DNA from 3 places in the Pseudarthrobacter sp. CCNWLW217 genome. Region 2 is predicted to be linked to each of the others. Evidence: predicted binding sites of a transcription regulator. Region 2 holds the regulator's gene; each other region holds the start of a gene.

Region 1 (4,986 bases), on a different contig from region 2:
CCTAACGGACGGGCCGTTTCTAGCGCTGCGGGCCGTCTTGGGTACCCTCGGCGGTGTACTTCTGGGTGCGCCTTATCGTTTCCGCCATGGCCCGCACGGACTCCGTAGACAAGGCGGACCTGGACACGCCAGTATTCGACGCTGACCAGGTTGCAGCTGCCAACTACGGCCGCGCTCCTGGTGTTCCACCAAACTGGACGAGCCGGTGGAACGAAAGGATTTTCATTTCGTTAGTGCATCCCCGGGCTGCTAGGCGGCTTTGACCAGCGGGAGTTCGTCCCAGTGGGTGGTGTAGCGCGGGGAGCGCATGCCGCGTTTCATGCTCCAGTCGGGTCCACCGCGGATGCCGGCGTGGCCCAGCCCGATGGAGCCGCGTCCGTAGCGGCGGACGATGTCTTCAAGGAGGGGTCCGATGTGGCGTTCCTCGTGTGGGTTCTCGAAGATTTCCAGGGGTTTCTGGTTTCCTGTGGGCCTAAGGTCCGTCACCATGATCCCGGCGCGGGCGTACTTCACGCCCTCGTGGATGGCGGGTAGCAGGGCATGGGCCGCCTTGGTCAGGATCACCGGATCCGCGGTGGGCATGGGCAACGGGACGCAGACCGACGGAAAGGAGGTGTCCTTCGCGTTGAAGTGGGAGGTGCCGGCGAAGGCTGTGAGGACCTTGGCCTGGAGGTGGTGTTTGGCCAGCCGGGCGCTGGCCTGCTGGCCGTACACGCTGAGGACCTGGCGCAGGCCAGCGGCTGTGGTGATCGGGGTGGAGAACGAGCGCGAAAAGATGAGCTGGTCCCGGCCCACGCGCTCCTCCTCCATGGGAATGCAGGGGGTGCCTTGCAATTCCAGGACGGTCCGCATCAGCACTACCGAGAATTTGTCGCGGATCCGCACGGGGTCCGCCCGGCTGAGATCGAGGATCGAGTGGATACCCATCGCGTTCAGCCGTTTGGTCAGGCGGGTGGCAACGCCCCAGAGTTCGACGACGGAAAGGCCCGCCATGAGTGCCTCCCGCCGACCTGCCGGCACCGAATCCCAGCGGCAGACGCCGTCGAACGCGGGATTGTGCTTGGCCCATTTGTTGGCGAGCTTGGCGAGTGTCTTGGTTCGGGCGATACCAACACAGACGGGGACCCCCACGTTCCTCGCTGCGGCGGCCTTCATGTCCCGTCCCAGCTGGAGGAGTGCCGCGGGAGAGCCTTTGACGCCGAGGAAGGCCTCGTCGATGCTGTAAACCTCCAGCCACGCAGAGTACCGGCCCAGGAGTTCCATCACGCGGGCGCTGATGTCGCCGTACAGCTCGTAGTTGCTGGACCTGGCAATCAGCCCCCATTCTTTCGCCCGCGGGGCGATCTTGAACCACGGCTCCCCAACGCCGATGCCCAGGGCCTTGGCTTCAGGGGAGCGGGTGACGGCGCAGCCGTCGTTGTTGGACAGCACCACCAGCGGTTTGCCTTCAAGGGAAGGGTCAAAGGCGCGCTCTGCGCTCGCATAGAAGCAGTTCACATCCACGAGGGCGATTTCCTGCATCTGCCGCATCAGCGCCGGTTTAGACATGGGACCGGCCGCCGTTCTGGGTAGAGTTTCGGCTATGGATACGGGGGTGACTGTTCGTCGGGCGCACGTTGATGACGCTGCCGAGATGGCGCGCGTGCATGTGCGGTCGTGGCGTGAGACGTACCGCGGGGTGATGGCCGACCGTGTCCTCGACGACCCGGAATTGCCCTCCACCCGGGAACGCTTCTGGACCGTCGCCCTCAGCGACGAGCGCTACCAAGCGAACCGCGTCGCGGTGGCCGAGCGCGATGGTGAACTGATCGGGATTGCAATGGCAGGGCCACCCCAGGACTCCGGAACGCAGTGGGGCACTCACCTCTACGTGCTGTACGTCGTTGCGGCTGAGCATGGGACCGGCGCCGGGGCTGCCCTCCTGGACGCCGTCGTCGGCCCTCACGATTCGGCGGCGCTGTGGGTTGCCGATCCGAATCCCCGGGCGCAGGCGTTCTACCGCAAGCACGGGTTCGTAGCGGACGGGACCGTGAATGTGGACGACGGCGTGCGCGAGATCCGCATGGTGCGGCTCCTCTGAGCTGTGCTGCTTACTGTATTTCCGCGGGTTAGACATGGTGGAGGCACCTCGTGGCCACGCCCCAGATGGTGAGCTCGCTGAGGCTGGGGACGCGGATGTCCGGGTAGCGGGGGTTCTCTGCCTGCAGCACCACACCTGTGGCGGTGATCCGCAGCCGCTTGACGGTCAGTTCGCCGTCGAGGACAGCGATGACCACGGAGCCGTCCTTGGGTTCGATGGCCCGGTTGACGATGAGTTCGTCGCCGTCGCTGATCCCTGCCCGTTCCATCGAGTCGCCGGTTACCCGGACAACGAAGGTGCTGGTGATGTCCTTGATGAGATGTTCATTCAGGTCGATCCGGCCGTCGAAGTAGTCCTGGGCTGGCGAGGGGTAGCCCGCGGCAACCGCAACCGGGGACATCAGCACCAGCCGCAAGGAGAGGCCCGCATCTATCACACGGGGACCGACAACAACGCCCACAACACACCTTTATTCGAATATATGTTCGATACTTTGAGTGTACAGGCAGGGGGCGACAGTGCGTAGTCTCAACTTGCGCTCCTGACGGACCTGCATGCGAAAGGCGCGCTATCTGATGCGGAATTAGCGCTGCCAAGCGCCTCCTCCTCGGGGACTGATAGTTCGGGATCCTGTGGCAGGTGCGGGACCGACCGCTATTTCTGCCCTCTTTCGGCGAGCCGCTGGAGTTGCCATTGATGCACGTCGGGCAGCCAATCCAACGGGGCCGATGGGCCGATCCGCGGGTCGTCGGGAACACCGCCGTCGAGCAGGTCCTGGACATATGCGCGATCCTGATTGATTCGTACTCCTAGTTGCCCAGCCCCTCCCACTGAACCGTGACCGGGAATGACGGCATCGACGTCGTCTGCCAGGTCCTCGAACAGCCGCAGCGCCTCGAGGTAGTCCCCGAGCGGATCCGCTGCCTCCAGGTCGAGGAACGGCATCAGGATGTCAGAAAGCATGTCGCCGGCGACGAGGACGCGGCGCTCCTCAATCAACAGCGCCGCGTGGCCCGGGGCATGGGCCTGATGCTCGATGATGCGGACTTTGGGGCCATCCCAAGGAATCTGAGCAGCTCCGGCGGGCAGACCGGTAACTTGACCGAGCAGCTCCATCGGGATCTCTTCGGCGTACTCCGGCGGGAGCCCTTCGGCGATGAGGTCCTGCCAATCCGCTTTCGACAGCACATCGTGGATAGATGCCGCGCAGCGGGCCGTACCGTAACGGGGCGCTGCGCCGAAGGACGTGTGCCGGAGAACGTGGTCCCAGTCCGGATGCGTTGAGAAGCCTGCCACAACAGGCTGGCCCAACTCGCGAACGTCGTTCGCCAGGTCCGCCATTTCGCCACGCGTTATGCCGGGGTCGATGAGCAACACACCGTCCCGGCCCTGCACCACAACGGAATTAGTCTGGATGAACTCGCTCTCGTGAACGAGAACACCCTCAGCGACTTTCTTCAGCATGAAACGCCTTCCGCTTGTGGTTTTGAACCAGCTTGTCGAGACGCTATTAGCTGTCGGTAGTGGAGCGCAAGCATCTTGGCGACGTGGGTAACCCACGGTCCGGGGTGCTCGATTAGGGCGAGGTGCGGGCAGGGACTATCCGGGTCCGCCAACGGCACACCTGAATTCCGAGCGCCCATCCCACACAATCAAGAACCTGAATTTGGACGAGCGGTGCGGGGTGGATGTGGCGCCATTTAAGGTCAGCTGGGAACTCCAGTAGCCTGCTGGGATGGTTGCGGACGAGCAGGAACTGACAGGTGGAAACGCTTCCGAGAGCGTGGTTCGCATTGGTAACACCGTCCGAAAACCCTGGCTGGAGAACTCAGCCGCCGTGCAGAGTTATCTGGGTGCGCTCCGGTCGTCCGGGGTGGACGTTCCCCAGCCTCTGGGCCGGGACGAACACGGTCGAAGCACAGTGGAGTACATAGAAGGCGTACTCGCAATGGATCATTTGCCGCTCGGCCGGGACGATTTATTGCGGGTGGGTCGGATGATTCGGCAAATCCATGATGCGAGCGAAACAGTGCCGATGCGCAACCCGGGCGACTGGAAGATGCTGCTGCCGGCGGAGAATCCAGATCTGATGTGCCACAACGACCTCGCTCCGTGGAACCTCATCATGGGAGACCGCTGGGTATTCATCGATTGGGATGGTGCCGGGCCCAGCACGCGGTTGTGGGATCTGGCCTACGCCGCTCAGTCGTTCGGCCTGCTGTTCGACGGGCAGCCGGTGGATGACGCCGCCCTGAGGTTGCGGGCACTTGTTGACGGCTACGGAGCCGATGCCGCACTAAGCAAGGCACTTCCGGCTGCCATGGCGAAACGAACTGCGGCGATGTTCGATCTTCTGAAGTCCTCGCATGAGACCGGGATCCAGCCTTGGGCCGACATGTACGTGAACGGACACGGCGAGCACTGGCGTACCGCGGCACACTACGTCGCCCGGAATCAAGCGATCTGGGAACAAGCCCTCGCACAGCCCTTCAGCGGATGATCCGATAGCGCACGTGCGTGACGAGGCGGCTGCCGCTCACTTCCGTCGGCTCAAGCGTGAGGTTCCCGACGCCGTCGAGCAGCCGTTCACCCGCCCCCAGGGTCATGGGTGCGATGTGCAGCCGCAACTCGTCGATCAGCCCCGCCGACAAGTACTGGCGGGCCGTCTGCGCCCCTCCGGCGATGGCCACGTCCTTGCTGCCGGCGGCTTCCCTCGCCTTGGCAAGGGCCGATTCGATCCCATCGGTTACGAAGTTGAAGGTGGTTCCGCCCTGCATCTGCACAGGCTCGCGCTCCTGGTGCGTGAGAACGAACACGGGGGCGTGATACGGCGGCTCATCACCCCACCAACCCCGCCATTCTTCGGCCCACGCCCCGGGCCCGGCAAACATGTTCCGACCCATGAT
Region 2 (4,986 bases):
GCGGACGCGGACCTCATCCTGCATGTGGTGGATGCCTCGCACCCGGACCCGGAAGGCCAGATCGCCGCCGTCCGCAAGGTGTTCAGCGAAGTCGATGCCCGCAAGGTGCCGGAAATCATCGTCCTGAATAAGGCAGACGCCGCGGATCCGTTTGTGATCGAACGACTCAAGCAGCGCGAACCCCGCCATGTGGTGGTGTCGGCGCGGACCGGCGAAGGGATCGCGGAGCTGCTGCGCGAGATCAGCAGCTCGATCCCGCGGCCCAGCGTCAAGCTTGAACTCCTCATTCCCTACAATCGTGGCGACGTGATCAGCAAACTGCATGACACCGACGCGGAAATCCTCAGCCTTGACCATGGCGAGGACGGAACGCGGGCAGTGGTGATGGTCCGGGAAGGCCTCGCGGCTGAACTGGAATCATTCGTCAGCAATGGCTGAACCGGTGGCAGGTGAGCCTTCAGGCACGGCCAGCGAGCAGTTCGTGATCGAACTGCTCGACCGCGCCGTGGCCGGAATGGGCGGACAAAGCCGGAGCGGCCAGCATGAGATGGCCAGGCAGGTGGCCCGTGCCATCGAAACCGGCGACCACCTCCTGGTCCAGGCCGGCACTGGAACGGGAAAGTCGCTGGCTTACCTGATTCCGCTCATTGCGCACTCGCTGGTGAGCAACAAGCCCACCTTGGTTTCCACCGCAACATTGGCCCTGCAGACACAGATTGTGGGCCGGGACCTGCCGCGGCTGCTGAAGACCATCACCCCGGCCCTGGACCGCCCCGTCAAGGTGGCGCTGGTGAAGGGTCGCTCCAACTACGTCTGCCGGCACAAGCTTGAAGGCGGGTTTCCCTCGGAGGAACCCTCCGAAGGCCAGCTTTTTTCCCTTGGTGAGGACACCAGCGTGCCGCACTTCGCAGCCGCTCTCGGGGGACCGGCGTCGCAGTTGGGCAAAGAGGTAGTGCGGCTGCGCGACTGGGCGCAAAAAACCACTACCGGCGACCGTGACGAACTCCTCCCGGGTGTCACGGACCGTGCCTGGCGGCAGGTTTCGGTGACGTCGATGGAATGCCTGGGGGCGCAGAAGTGCCCGATGGCCGCTGAATGCTTCAGCGAACTCGCCCGCCAGGACGCGGCCGACGCCGATGTTGTGGTCACCAACCACGCGATGCTCGCCGTCAGCGCGTTCGAGGGGCTGGCTGTCCTGCCCGAATACGACGTCGTGGTGGTTGACGAGGCGCACGAGCTCCAGGACCGGGTGACCGGTGCGGTGTCCGGGCAGCTGTCCGTAGCGATGGTCCATGCGGCGGCTGCCGGAGCGCGGAAGCACACGGCCATTACGGTGGACGCCCTCAACGCTGCGGCCGCCAACCTGGAACTGGCATTGGCAGGGGTTCCCAACGGGCTCCTTCCCAACGGCCTAAATGACGAGCAGCTGGACTGCATCGACCAGCTGCGTGACGCCTGCAGGGCTGCCCTGTCCGACTCGAAGGGGGACAGCAGCCAGACGGCCGACGGCGGGCGCCAGCTCGCGCGCTCACGCCTGATGCTCATCCTGGAACTGTGTGAACGGCTGATCGTGGCCCGGGAGAACCGGGAAGTGGTGTGGTTCTCGCGTGCCAGCACCTTCGATCCGCAGCAAGGCTATGCGCAGCCCGACGACGCCGCACCGGCACTGATAAACATCGCACCGCTCAGCGTCGCAGGGAAGCTGCGCGAGGGACTGTTCGAAGGCCACACCGTAGTGCTGACCTCGGCCACACTGGCCATCGGCTCTGCTTTCGAGCCGGCCGCCGGCGGGCTGGGCCTTGTGGGCCCGGGCGCCCCGAGCTGGACGGGCATTGACGTCGGTTCCCCGTTTGACTACCCAAAGCAGGGAATACTGTACGTTGCCGGGCACCTGCCCAAGCCCGGGCGCGGTGTGTCCGCGGAGGCGCTGGAGGAGCTCGAGGCGCTGATCAGGGCCTCAGGCGGCGGTGCACTGTGCCTGTTCTCCTCACGTCGCGCCGCAGAAGAAGCAGCCGACGCCTTGCGGCCCCGTCTGGGCCTGAGCATCCTCTGCCAGGGCGATTCCACGATGACCGCCTTGGTCAAGCAGTTCGCCGACGAGCCCGACACATGCCTCTTCGGAACCATGTCCCTGTGGCAGGGAGTGGACGTACCGGGCGGCTCCTGCCGGCTGGTGGTGATTGACCGCATTCCGTTCCCTCGGCCGGACGACCCCCTTATGACTGCCCGCTCCCGGGCCGTCGCCCAGGCCGGCGGCAACGGCTTTATGTCGGTCTCCGCCACTCATGCCGCCATCCGGCTTGCCCAGGGTGCCGGCCGGCTGATCCGGTCCACCGGGGACAAAGGTGTGGTGGCGGTGCTTGATTCACGGCTGGCCACCGAGAGGTACGCCGGGTTCCTCCGGGGTGCGCTGCCGCCCTTCTGGCCCACCACAGATCGCAAGATTGCGTTTGCGGCGCTGGAACGGCTGTCCAAAGAGCACGCCTGAGTTAACTGCGAAGATCAGCTGAGCCAGCCCATGTGGGCGGGCTCAGCTGATCTTTTTGCTGCTGGGCACTGTACCTAGAGTGAACGCAGAACCGAAACGACCTTGCCCATGATGGTGGCGTGGTCGCCCAGGATGGGTTCGTACTGCGTGTTCTGCGGCAACAGCCACGTGTGGCCGTCCCGCTGGCGGAACGTCTTGACGGTTGCTTCGTCGTCCAGGAGGGCCGCGACGATGTCCCCGTTCACGGCGTCGGCCTGGCGCCTCACCACCACCCAGTCGCCATCGCAGATGGCCGCGTCCACCATGGAGTCTCCGGCCACCCTGAGCATAAAGAGCTCGCCCTGACCGACCAGTTGGCGGGGGAGGGGCATCACGTCTTCAACCACCTGGTCCGCAAGGATCGGCCCGCCGGCTGCGATCCGGCCCACCAGGGGAACCATGGCCGTATCCATGGCAGTGGAAAGCTCCGTTACCTTCCCGCCGCTGATGCCCCGCAGGGTTGCCGGTGCGGCGGAGCCCGGAGCCTTGGCAGTCCCGGCATCCAGGGTGAGCGGCATCAGGACCTCCATGGCCCGTGGCCGCTTAGGGTCCCGGCGCAGGTATCCCAACTTCTCCAGCTGCGAGAGTTGATGCGTCACGCTGGAGAGGCTGGCCAGCCCCACGGTGTCGCCAATTTCGCGCATGGACGGGGGGTATCCGTTGTCATTGACTGAACGCTGGATCGTTTCCAGGATCTTCTTCTGACGGGCAGTCAGCCCCTTGGGAGTCCTCTGGGGCTGTGGACCCCTCTGGGTCGCCCTGCCGCCGGCTGCTGCTGCCATGTTAGCCAATGCCTTTCCGTTGCCCCGGTGCCTCCGGCGCCGGGTGCCGGGAGCCTCCGGCATTGATTGTCAGACCCTGCTGATCAACTACAGAGGTGGCTGTACTTCGGGTGGTTGATCCTTGGTTCAAACGTAGGCCAGCCGCAACACTTTTTCAAACATTTGTTCTAGCGAGTCTCGACAATGTTCGTTGATAAGTGCTAAAACAGAAGAAGCAAAGTTCGAACATGTGTTCTATTCGCTTCCGGAAGCGTTCGAAGATTCGAATACTTCGGGAACGTCCGCTTCGCCGGACAAGCGGAAGGAACACTCCGGGCAGCAAAGCATGGTCCAGGAGGGCTCATTTCATGTCAGCGTTTTCAGCATCGCAGGACTCCCGTCCGCAGTTCGTCTCGGTACAGCACCTCACGTCAGTCCCGCAGGTCCGCCCCGGCAAGGAGCAGTTGCCGCCCCTTCGCCTGACGCGACGCGGACGGGTGGTCCTGATCGGCATCCCGCTGGTCCTGCTCGCTGTCCTGATCTTCCTGCTGGCGGGATTCTTGAACGCCCCCGCCAAGGCAGCAGACTCCGCAGCCGATCTCTCAGTCACACCGACAGTGTCCGTCACCGTACAGTCCGGGGAGTCACTGTGGGCGATCGCGGCAGCGGTTGCACCCGAGCGCGATCCCCGCGACGTGATAGCGGACATCGTCCAGCTCAACAACCTCACTGCCGGCGCTGTCGTGCCAGGCCAGCAGCTGTTTGTACCTGTGAAGTGACGCTGCCGCTGACCGTCACATTTTCGGGGTCCATGCTTCGGCACTAAACTGTTCAGGTGAATGACCAGCTAGAGCGTCTGAACCGCCTTCCCCTCCGCAGCAACCTCCGTGGCCTGACCCCGTACGGGGCTCCCCAGTTGGATGTTCCCATTCTGCTGAACGTCAACGAAAACACTCACGGCGTTCCTGCGGACGTACGGGCCGCGATCAGCGCAGCAGTCACCGAGGCAGCCGCCGGCCTGAACCGCTACCCGGACCGTGAATTTTCCGATCTCCGCGTTGCGCTGGCTGAATACCTTGGCCACGGTCTTGACGCAGCCAACATCTGGGCAGCCAACGGCTCTAACGAAGTGCTTCAGCAAATCCTCCAGGCGTTTGGCGGACCCGGCCGCACGGCCCTGGGTTTCCCTCCCACGTACTCCATGTACCCCCTACTGGCCAGCGGCACCGACACAAAGTACGTTGCCGGCCAGCGTGCGCTCGGCTACGGCCTCAGCGCCGAATCAGCCGCCCTGCAGGTGAAGGAACTCCGGCCGAACATCGTTTTCCTGAGTTCGCCCAACAACCCCACCGGCACAGGGCTGGGGCTGGATGTTGTGGAGGCCGTGTACGCCGCCGGCGAGGACAGCCAGACCATCGTGATTGTGGATGAGGCGTACCACGAATTTGCCCACGACGGTACGCCGAGCGCCCTGACCTTGCTGCCGGGCCGGGAACGCCTCATCGTCACCCGGACCATGAGCAAGGCCTTTGCCCTCGCCGGAGCCCGGCTGGGCTACATGGCTGCCGCACCCGAAGTGACGGACGCCCTGCGCCTCGTGCGGCTGCCGTACCACCTGTCCGCCGTCACGCAAGCCACGGCCTTGGCCGCCCTCCAGCACCGCGAGGCGCTGATGGCCGATGTTGAGGACATCAAGAA
Region 3 (4,986 bases), on a different contig from region 2:
GACGCCGCAGCCGAGCAGTCCGACGGCGGCAGCATCGGCGTCGGGGTCTACCTTGGTGCACTGCCCGGCGGCCACCAGGGTCTTTTCGGTGAAGGCGCCAATGCCCAGGGCAGCGGACAGTTCAGTGCCGTCCTCCAGGGTCATTTTCTGGGTCGCGTTGTGCGTGTTGAAGCAGTACTGCGCCTCGCCGCGGTTGCACGCACGGCAGTTGCCGCAGACGGCGCGCCAGTTCAGCACCACGCGGTCGCCGGCGGCCACGTCCGTGACGTCCGGGCCCACTGCTGAGACAACTCCGGTGGCCTCGTGGCCCAGCAGGAAGGGGAAGTCGTCGCTGATGCCGCCGAGCTTGTAATGCAGGTCAGTGTGGCAGACGCCGGAAGTGATGATGTCCACCAGGGCCTCACCTGGTCCCGGATCCGGGACCAGGATGGTTTCCAGCGTGACCGGGGCCCCCTTGGAACGGGCTACGACACCTTTGACTTTATGGACCATGGAAGGCTCCCTAATGCAGATAGAAAGAACGGGACCAACAGTGAATGTTGGTCCCGTTCTGTCTATCACGCCAGGCCCGGGGGTGTCCGGTCCGGCACTAGGCAGCCAGGCGGCTCTTGACCTCAGCGGCTGACGGGTTGGTGGCAGCAGTGCCGTCCGGGAAAAGCACGGTGGGGACGGTCCGGTTGCCGCCGTTGAGCTGCTCCACGAGTTCGGCCGTGCCATCGACTTCCTCGATGTTGATTTCCGTGTAGCCGATGCCCTGCGCGTCCAGCTGCTTCTTGAGCCGGTTGCAGTAGCCGCACCAGGTGGTGGAAAACATGGTGATGGTGCCGTTCTCGGGGGTAAAGTCCACGGAGCTCTCCTAAATCAGTAAGGGGGTTCGTTCCCATCAACGGTAACCCGCGGCCCACTATTCCCCGGAGCCGATGGCCCCGGATGACAGTGAATAGCAGTAATGGCATGCTGGTGCCATGTGTGGACGCTATGTGATGGCACGTGCCGTGGGGGACCTGCTGGCTGAATTCGATGCCCAGCTCGAGGAGCACGTCGAGTTGCCGCCGTCGTGGAATGTGGCGCCAACCGATGACGTTCCCATAGTCCTGGAGCGCCTGATTGACGACTCCACCGTCCGCCAGTTGCACGTGGCCCGCTGGGGCCTGGTTCCGTCCTGGGCCAAAGACCCGGGCATCGGGTCCAAAATGATCAATGCCCGCTCCGAAACGGTCCTGGAGAAGCCCGCGTTCCGCAAAGCCGTCCAGTCACGCCGCTGCGCTGTCCCGGCGGATGGCTACTACGAGTGGAAACAAGGCACAGGTAAGGCGAAGCAGCCCTACTACGTGCACCCGGGCGAAGGCAGCGGGCTGGTGTTCGCCGGCCTGTACGAATGGTGGAAGGATCCGTCGAAGGCCGAGGGCGAGCCGGGGCGGTGGCTGCTCTCCACCTCCATCCTGACCGCTGACACACCGCCGCCGGGATCGGAGTCAACTGTCTTCGGCAAGCTCACCGCCCTGCACGACCGTGTGCCGCTGCCCATGGACCGGGCCACCATGGAGTCGTGGATCGACCCGCACATTGACGATGCAGCCTTCCTGGTGGACCTGGTCCGCGCCCATGTGAAGGATGTGGCAGGGGACTGGCGCGTGGATTCTGTTGGCCGGGAAGTGGGAAACGTCCGCAACAATTCCCCGGAACTCATCCGTCCCGTCGAGGCGCTGTTCTAAGCCAAGCCGTTCGTTCGTTGACCCATCCCCTGACCCGGGTGCGGCGGGGGTTCCTGACTCCTAGACGGTGACCTTGCCGGCGTCGTCCACTGCCCACGTGGGGTTGTAGGCAATTTCCCAGCGGAAGCCGTCCGGGTCCGCGAAGTAGCCGCTGTACCCGCCCCACGGCTGGGTGACCGGCTCCGCAACGATACTCGCCCCGGCAGCAGCGGCTTCGGCCATGACCCGGTCCACTTCTTCCGTGCTGGCCAGGTTGTGGCTGAGCGTGATGCAGGGGACCGGCCCTGGCGCATCAACTCCGGCCTCGGCCTGCATTTGGCCGGCATTCCACAGGGAGAGGATGAGTCCGTGGTTGACCTGGATGAATAACACGTCATCAGGGAATTCCTTGTGCACGGGCCAGCCAAGGCCTTCGGCATAGAAGCGGCGGGAGGCGGCTACGCTGCGTACACCTAGTGAGATGAAGTCGACTCTGGGCTGCATGCTTCGATACTGTCAGAAGATGGCGACAATTCAAGGAAACGATAGGGACGCGCTGGCCGACAAGGAACAGCTCGCCGCCGTGCGGATTGCAGTCGACGAGGTGGATGACCAGATCGTCACCCTCATTGCCCGGCGCGAACGGCTGATCAGGATTGCCGGAACCCTCAAGGGGGACGACGCCGAAGTCCGGGCCCCTGGCCGGGTGGAGCGGATCATCGAACACGTCCGGTCCGCCGCGGAAAAGAAGGACATCGATCCGGACATTGTGGAGTCAACGTACCGGGCCATGATCTCGGGATTCATCGAACTCGAGCTGAAGGTCCATAAAGAAAACAGCTGATACTGTCCCCAGCAGTCCCGAGCTGTTCCCAGAAATTCCAAGGCGCCCTGCCACCGGATTTGTTCCGGCAGGGCGCCTGCTCTTTTCCCTGGTTAGAGTGATTCCTCGACGGCGATGCCGGACTGGAATTCCCGGCCGTCGGCCTCACTGAACGCAGACATGATGTGTCCCTTGCCCAGCCCGTGGATAGCATCCATGGGGAAGACTCCGGTAATGGTGCTGCCCGAATGCGTGACTCCGCTGAGGTCGTAGTTCTCCTCGGTTCCCTGTTCATGGCTGAACGAGTAGAAGGCGATCGCCTCCCCGTTCATGAATTCAATGCCCAGCCGTCTTTGCGATGAGTAGTCAGGGCTGGCGGCCATAAGCCCCACCACGTACGCACCCGAGCCCGGGATGTTGCCTTCAATATCAAAAGTGGCCAGGAGCGTGGAGTCCTGGGCTTTGATGCTTACCTGCTTCAGGAGTGCGTCATTGGTGCTCATGCCACCATCCTGCTACCTGCCGTCCCGTCCGTCCACCCCTGTCTAGGTTTTGCCGGGGCACCGGCGTAGACTGGATTTGTTCGAATATGTATTCGAACAGCCGTGTTCGAAACCCCGGGATGACTCGTCCCCGGGCAACGGTTCATTCAGTTCCGGGAGGCGCCCTTGGGCATGTTCAGCGAAACAGTTGACGTCCTTTGCAGCGCATCCGGACAGCCGGTGTCCCTCCAGTGGGCAGGGCAGCACTACACCGTCTGCGCCGAACCTGTCCGGTGGTTCGAACGCAGGCAGTGGTGGGCCGAGGAAAGCCGCGCACCCCTGGGAAGCGGGCCGGGGCTGGTGGACCACGAAATCTGGCGGGTCCAGGTGCGGGCAGAACCAGCTGAAACCGGCCACCTGAAGCAAGAAACCCTCACCCTGGACCTGAGCCGCCACCTCGGAAGCGGCCGCTGGCGGCTGCTCCGGATCCATGACGCAATCCAACCCAGAACAGCATGACCTTCACACACCTCCACGTTTCCACAGCCTTCAGCGCCCACTACGGGGTGTCCTGGCCGGACGAACTTGCCCAGGTTGCTGCCTCAGACGCCGCCACCGCCCTCGCCTGCACTGACCGGGACGGCCTGTACGGCACCGTCAAACACCTCAAGGCCTGCATGGCAGCAGGGATTGACCCCATCGTGGGTGTTGACCTTGCGGTGTTCGACGACGACGGCGACCACCGAACCCAGCTTGCCGGACGGGTGGTGGTCCTCGCCCGTGGCCACAACAGCGGTGCGGGCTATCGTGCGCTGTGCCGGCTCGTGTCCGACGCCCATGCCCGGACCTCCGGCAAAGCCGGGGGAGCAGTGCCGGTAGCCGTCACCCGCGCCGAACTCGCCTCCCGGACGCTTGATCCGAAAACCCTGAAGCCGGTCCTGACTGTGCTTATCGGCCCGGATTCCGACGTCGGACGTGCCATGGGCGGGCGGCGGTACCTGCGTCCCCGCACCCTCTTCAAACGCTGGCTTGATGCCATGCCGCGAGGAACCATGGTCGCCGAAGTGGTTTCCCAGCTGAGCTCGCCGGGCTCACCACTGAGCACAGCCCACGCGGTGCGGATGCTCAAACTTGCGGAGGAGCACCAGGTCCCGGCAGTGCTCACCAATGCCGTCCGGTACTGCGCCGAGGACGGCGCCGCCACGGCTGACGTCCTGGACTCGGCCCGCACACTGAAGTCACTGCCTGAACTGGCCGCAGAACCCCTCCTTCAGCCCAACGGGCAAGCCTGGCTGAAATCGTCCGCCCAAATGCTCCAGCTGGGCAAGGAAATCATCGGCGCCGCAGGATACGGTGCGGCGGACCTCAAACAGCTCATGGCGCAGACAGAAGCGCTCGCCGACCTCTGCCGGATTGACCCCGTAACTGACATGGGCTGGAAGCAGCCCGTAGTCCCTGAAGCCTCGGTCATCGGTATCAGCCAGGACCCGCACCTTGAGCTGGTCCAGCGCTGCGAGGCCGGTATCGGCAAGAGGTTTCCCGGCGTATCCGGAACCGCCGAAAAGGAAATGCGCTCGCGGCTGGAGCACGAACTGGGGATCATCCGAAACCTTGGGTTCTCCTCCTACTTCCTGACTGTTGCCGAGGTTTCCCGGATGATCATTGACATGGGAGTCCGCGCCGCCGCCCGGGGTTCAGGAGCTTCCAGCCTGGTCAACTACCTCATCGACGTCAGCCAGGTGAACCCCCTGCAGCATGACCTGATCTTCGAACGGTTCCTGTCCCAGGACCGGGCCACCCTGCCGGACATCGACATCGATGTTGAAAGCGCTGAGCGGCACAACGTATACCGGAGGATCTTTGACCGCTTCGGTGCCGAGCGCGTCACGCTGATGAGCATGCAGAACGGCTACCGTGCGCGCGGCGCTGTCCGGGATGCCGGCATGGCCCTGGGCATGGACGAGGGCGATGTTGGGGAGATCGCCAA

What was found. The regulator LexA, encoded in region 2, represses DNA repair genes until DNA is damaged. The targets are predictions, from matches to a motif close to TCGAACANNTGTTCGA.
Region 1: the regulator LexA is predicted to act here: its motif matches at 2,554-2,569, upstream of V9L18_RS00650 (LexA family protein).
Region 3: the regulator LexA is predicted to act here: its motif matches at 3,101-3,116, upstream of V9L18_RS15805 (DUF6504 family protein).

What each region holds. Positions count from the first base shown of each region.
Region 1 covers NZ_JBBCBT010000001.1:136,353-141,338, forward strand. Annotated here, with positions in the region: gene V9L18_RS00640 (Y-family DNA polymerase) at 250-1,548, opposite strand; gene V9L18_RS00645 (GNAT family N-acetyltransferase) at 1,595-2,080, shown strand; gene V9L18_RS00650 (LexA family protein) at 2,109-2,540, opposite strand; gene V9L18_RS00655 (MBL fold metallo-hydrolase) at 2,735-3,544, opposite strand; gene V9L18_RS00660 (phosphotransferase) at 4,029-4,580, shown strand; gene V9L18_RS00665 (dihydrofolate reductase family protein) at 4,570-4,986, opposite strand, start outside.
Region 2 covers NZ_JBBCBT010000010.1:150,658-155,643, forward strand. Annotated here, with positions in the region: gene hflX (GTPase HflX) at 1-438, shown strand, start outside; gene V9L18_RS13310 (ATP-dependent DNA helicase) at 431-2,488, shown strand; gene lexA (transcriptional repressor LexA) at 2,563-3,309, opposite strand; gene V9L18_RS13320 (LysM peptidoglycan-binding domain-containing protein) at 3,657-4,067, shown strand; gene V9L18_RS13325 (histidinol-phosphate transaminase) at 4,124-4,986, shown strand, end outside.
Region 3 covers NZ_JBBCBT010000014.1:5,930-10,915, reverse strand. Annotated here, with positions in the region: gene V9L18_RS15835 (S-(hydroxymethyl)mycothiol dehydrogenase) at 1-492, opposite strand, end outside; gene V9L18_RS15830 (mycoredoxin) at 590-847, opposite strand; gene V9L18_RS15825 (SOS response-associated peptidase) at 966-1,715, shown strand; gene V9L18_RS15820 (VOC family protein) at 1,776-2,198, opposite strand; gene V9L18_RS15815 (chorismate mutase) at 2,218-2,538, shown strand; gene V9L18_RS15810 (hypothetical protein) at 2,631-3,020, opposite strand; gene V9L18_RS15805 (DUF6504 family protein) at 3,186-3,518, shown strand; gene V9L18_RS15800 (DNA polymerase III subunit alpha) at 3,515-4,986, shown strand, end outside.